One region of the Janthinobacterium sp. BHSEK genome, then DNA from elsewhere that is predicted to be linked to it. Evidence: predicted binding sites of a transcription regulator. Region 1 holds the regulator's gene; the other holds the start of a gene.
What was found. Region 1 encodes FliA, which starts transcription of late flagellar genes. Its sites were predicted from a motif close to CTAAAGTTTNNNNNNNNNNNGCCGNTA; they were not measured.

Region 1 (2,392 bases):
GTGAAGCAGGCTGGAGACGCGCTCTTCGATGATGCGCGTATGGTCGCCCGTGGCGATGTCGTACAGCACGGCGGCCGTGATTTCATACTGCACCACGCGGCGCGAGACGATGGCCTTGAGTTTATTGGCCACCGGCAGGAACAGCAGATTGGCCAGGCCGACGCCATAAATCGTCGAGACAAACGCGACGGCGATGCCGCTGCCCAGTTTGCTCGGGTCGGTAAGGTTTTCCATCACGTGGATCAAGCCCAGCACGGCCCCCAGGATGCCGATGGTGGGCGAATAGCCGGCCGCCGATTCCCACACCTTGACGGCCTGGCGCTCGGCCAGTTCGTAGGCGGTAATCTCCACGTCGAGCAGCTGACGCAGCTTGTCGGGCGCGATGCCGTCGACGATCATGCGCAAGCCCTTGGCGTTGAAGCGGTCGGCCGTGTTTTCCATCAGGCGCTCGAGCGCCAGCGGGCCGTCGCGGCGCGCCGTCAGGCTCCATAGTCCGATGTCGCGCGCCAGCGCGGCCCGGGTGTCGGCCGGCGGCAGGAAGACCCAGCGCAGCATTTCCAGCCCGCGGACAAAAGTGCGCAGCCGCGTCTGCAGCAGCACGGCGCCGAAGGTGCCGATGATGACGATGGCGAAGGCGGCCGGCTGCAGCAGGGAGGCCATCTTGCCGCCTTCCAGTGCCTGGCCGACCAGCAGGCCCGCCAGCGCCAGCGCCAGCCCGATTACGCTGGACCAGTCCACGCCTGCTCCCTCAAGGTTGCGCGCAGGCGCGCGACGGCCTGGGTGTGCAGCTGCGAGACGCGCGATTCGGACACGCCCATCACCGCGCCGATCTCCTTCAGGTTCAGCTCTTCTTCGTAATACAGGCCCATGAGTATTTTCTCGCGTGGCGGCAGCGCGTCGATGGCATCGATCACGGATTGCCGGAAATCGGTATCGAGCAGGGAACGCAAGGGGTCGCTGTCCTCGTCCACGCAGTGGCGGTCGAGGAAGCTGTCATTGCCGTCCGGGTCATGAAAGTCTTCGTAGTACACCAACTGGTGGCCGCCGCCGTCGCCCAGCATTTCCTGGTAGTCGGCCAGCGACATTTTCAGCAGCTTGGCCACTTCCGACTCGGTCGGCGGATGGCCGAGGCGCTGCTGCAAGGTGCTCATCGCCTCTTCGATCTTGCGCATGTTCTGGCGCATGCTGCGCGGCAGCCAGTCGCTGGTGCGCAATTCGTCGAGCATGGCGCCGCGGATGCGCAGCACGGCATACGTCTCGAACTGCGCGCCATGCGTCTCTTCATAGCGGCTAATGGCATCGAGCAAGCCGATCATGCCGGCCTGGATCAGGTCATCGACCTCGACCGAAGGCGGCAATTTCGCCTTCATATGGTGCGCCAGACGCTTCACCAGCGGAATGTGCTCCGTCAGCAAATAGTCCTTGTTCGATTTCCCTTTGACCGTGTACATAGGCTGCTTATTGTTTTCTCGTCTTATCTGGTGCTACGGTTGGTGTCAGGCGCTGAACTGGTGCGGGCTCCCCGTCTGGTACAAGGTGCCGCCAAGCACCGGCGCCGCCGAACGGGCCAGCCGCTCGGCCAGTCCGCGAAACGCCACCGAGGCGCCCGCCAGCGGAAACGCATCGACCACGCTGCGGCCCAGGCGCGCCGCGCGGTGCAGATATTCATCGGCAGGCACCGAACCCATCGAGGTCAGCTTCACGGCCAGGTAGCGGCTCGCCGCCTGCGCCATATTATCGTATACCACTTTTGCCTCGGATTCGGAAGCGCCGGTGACGAGAATGCCGAACGGCCGGCGTCCCAGTTCCTGGCTCAGGCGCTTGATCAGGCAGTACGCGGCCTTGATCGAGGTGGCGCTGGTCGACACTTGCACCACGATATCCGACGAAGCCATCAGCGGCACGGGGAAGCAATCGCCCTCGTCTGCCACGACGCCGTCGACCAGCACGATGCCGCTCTGGCGCGCCAGCACCTCGAAGGTCTTGCCCAGGCGGCGCAGTTCGTCCTCGCCCGCATAGTCCATGCTGTCCATCAGGTGGTTGCGCGCGCCCAGGCTGGCCACGCCGAAGCCTTGCGGCACCTGGTGGATGACCTGGTTCAAGCCGCACTGCTGGCGCGCCACGTCGCGCAGGCTGGCGCCGTGGGCCAGTCCCAGCCGTGCCGCCACGCCGTCGCCGCCGCCGCTGGCGTCGAGCAGCAGCACGTCATTGCCGCCGTAGACGAGCGAAGCGCCCAGGTTGACCAGCATGGCGCCCTTGTCGTCCTGCGGCGTGGCCGAGAGGAACGTCATGACGCGCGGCTGCGGGCCGGCCAGCATGCGGCGCAAGCCCTCGGCCTGGTCGAAATCGAAATTAGCCAAGGTGCACCCCGCGCGCTTCGTGGTTGCGGGCG
Region 2 (2,392 bases), on a different contig from region 1:
AGCCTGACGGGCCTGTACAACCGTGCCTGGCTCACCGACTTGCTGCCGAACATGATCGTCACGGCCCACGGCAGCGGCTCGCCGCTGTCGCTGGTGATGATAGACCTCGACCATTTCAAGCGCTTCAACGACACCCACGGCCACCAGGCGGGCGACCAGGCGCTGCGCATCGCCGCGCAAGTGCTGGGCGCGGCCCTGCGCCCCACGGATTTTGCCGTGCGCTATGGTGGCGAGGAAATGATGGTGATCTTGCCCGATACCAGCGAACACGTGGCCTTGCGGGTGGCCGAGCGCCTGTGCGAGCGCATGCGGCAAGCCGTCATCTTCGCCGACATGCGCAGCGCGCTGCCGCACATCACGGGTTCCTTCGGCGTGGCCAGCCTGGCGGCGGAACAGGACGACGAAGCGCTGATCGCCACTGCGGATGCGGCGCTGTACCGGGCCAAAGCCGGGGGCCGCAACCGCGTAAGCACCTGATATTCTCAGGCGCTTCATATAAATTATCAGGCAGCCTTGCTGTCGGCCGGCTTGCTTGCATCCGGCTTGGCGGCATCGTCCTTCTTGCTGCTGTGCGCGGCGATGAAATCCGCGTAGCCCTTCTGCACCAGTTCATACGTCTTGTCGATATTGCCGGCGATATCGCCGTTCAGCACTTTCAAGCCGCCCAGGATGTCGCGCGCTTCCTTGAAGCCTTTTTCCATGCCGCCGCTGATGGTGTCCATGAACTTGGTCAGGGCCGTATCGTCGTCCAGGCCGGGGTTCTGCTTCTTGAACGCCTCAAAAAAACCCGTCGACAGCGAGACGATGCGGCTCGCCGTCGCTTCGGCGCTGTTGTCCTGCGACGCGGCGTTCTGGATCGCGTCCTCGCCGTACTGGCCCTTCAGCGCTTCATTGATATTCGTGATGGCCGTCTTGTACAGCAGCGCCAGCGGTTCGTTCTCGGAACCGATGGAGACGTTCAGCGACGCCTGCATGATGGAGGCGTTCAATTGCAGCTTGCTGCGGTCGTTCACGCTCATTTCAGCGTTGACGCCATGCTGGACTTTATCGTCCTTGCCGGCAACACCCGTACTGACGGAAGTCACGGAAGCAGTGGAATTGCCGCCTGCGGCGATGGGAATTGACACGATAGACCTCCTTGAACGGACAATGTATGCCACCATGCGGGAAACGCGATGATGACCATCCTCTCGTGTAGTATCGGCAGGTTTTCAGAAAACTGAAGCGGCCCGGACAATTAAGATAACAATTAAGCAAGCAACGACCATCAATGACTACCCAGACCTTTCTTTGGCACGACTACGAAACCTTTGGCGCCCAGCCGCGCCGCGACCGCCCGGCCCAGTTCGCCGCCATCCGCACGGATGCCGAACTCAACGAAATCGGCGAACCGATCATGCTGTATTGCCAGCCGGCCAATGATTTCCTGCCCGACCCGCAATCGTGCCTGATCACGGGCATCACGCCGCAGCAATGTCTGCAGCTGGGCGTGCCCGAACACCAGTTCGCCGCTACCGTCGAAGCGGCCTTTTCGGAGCCGGGCACCATCGGCGTGGGCTACAACACCATCCGTTTCGACGATGAAGTCACGCGTTTCCTGTTCTGGCGCAACCTGATCGACCCGTATGCGCGCGAATGGAAGAACCATTGCGGCCGCTGGGACATCCTCGACGTGGTGCGCATGACGCACGCGCTGCGCCCGGAAGGCATTCAATGGCCGAAGCGCGACGATGGCCAGACCAGCTTTAGACTGGAACACTTGAGCAAGGCCAATGGCCTCGTGCACGAAGCGGCGCATGATGCGCTGTCCGACGTGCGCGCCACGATCGCCCTGGCGCGATTGATCCGCGAAAAGCAGCCGAAACTGTTCGAATTCTGCCTGGCCCTGCACAAGAAGGACAGGGTCGCCAGCGAAATGGGCATGCACCTGGCCGCTGGCGAGCGCCAGCCGTTCCTGCACGTGTCCGGCATGTTCCCGGCCGAACGCGGTTGCCTGGGCGTCGTCTGGCCGCTGGCCACGCACCCGAGCAATAAAAATGAAATCCTCGTCTGGGATTGCGCCTACGACCCGCGCGAACTGTTCGAACTGGACGCCGACACCATCCGCACGCGTTTATTCACGCGCAAGGAATCCATGCCGGAAGGCATGACGCGCCTGCCCGTGAAAAGCGTGCATTTGAACAAGTCGCCCATGCTGGTGGGCAACCTGAAGACCCTGTCGCCGGCCATGGCCGCGCAATGGGGCATCGACGTGGATGCGGCGAAGGTCAACGCCCAGCTGGCCGCCGCGGCGCCGAACATGGATGCCATCTGGGCCGAAGTGTTCCAGCGTCCGGGCGCGAACACCGCGCTGGACGTGGATGAGGATTTGTACAATGGTTTCGTCAGCAAC

Region 2: the regulator FliA is predicted to act here: its motif matches at 1,199-1,225, upstream of AC0V2Y_RS02495 (DUF5610 domain-containing protein).

The regions. Positions count from the first base shown of each region.
Region 1 covers NZ_JBWBYV010000062.1:4,613-7,004, forward strand. The annotation lists gene AC0V2Y_RS21265 (flagellar motor protein) at 1-738, opposite strand, end outside; gene AC0V2Y_RS21270 (RNA polymerase sigma factor FliA) at 720-1,451, opposite strand; gene AC0V2Y_RS21275 (MinD/ParA family ATP-binding protein) at 1,497-2,360, opposite strand; gene flhF (flagellar biosynthesis protein FlhF) at 2,353-2,392, opposite strand, start outside.
Region 2 covers NZ_JBWBYV010000004.1:50,160-52,551, reverse strand. The annotation lists gene AC0V2Y_RS02500 (GGDEF domain-containing protein) at 1-477, shown strand, start outside; gene AC0V2Y_RS02495 (DUF5610 domain-containing protein) at 504-1,127, opposite strand; gene sbcB (exodeoxyribonuclease I) at 1,271-2,392, shown strand, end outside.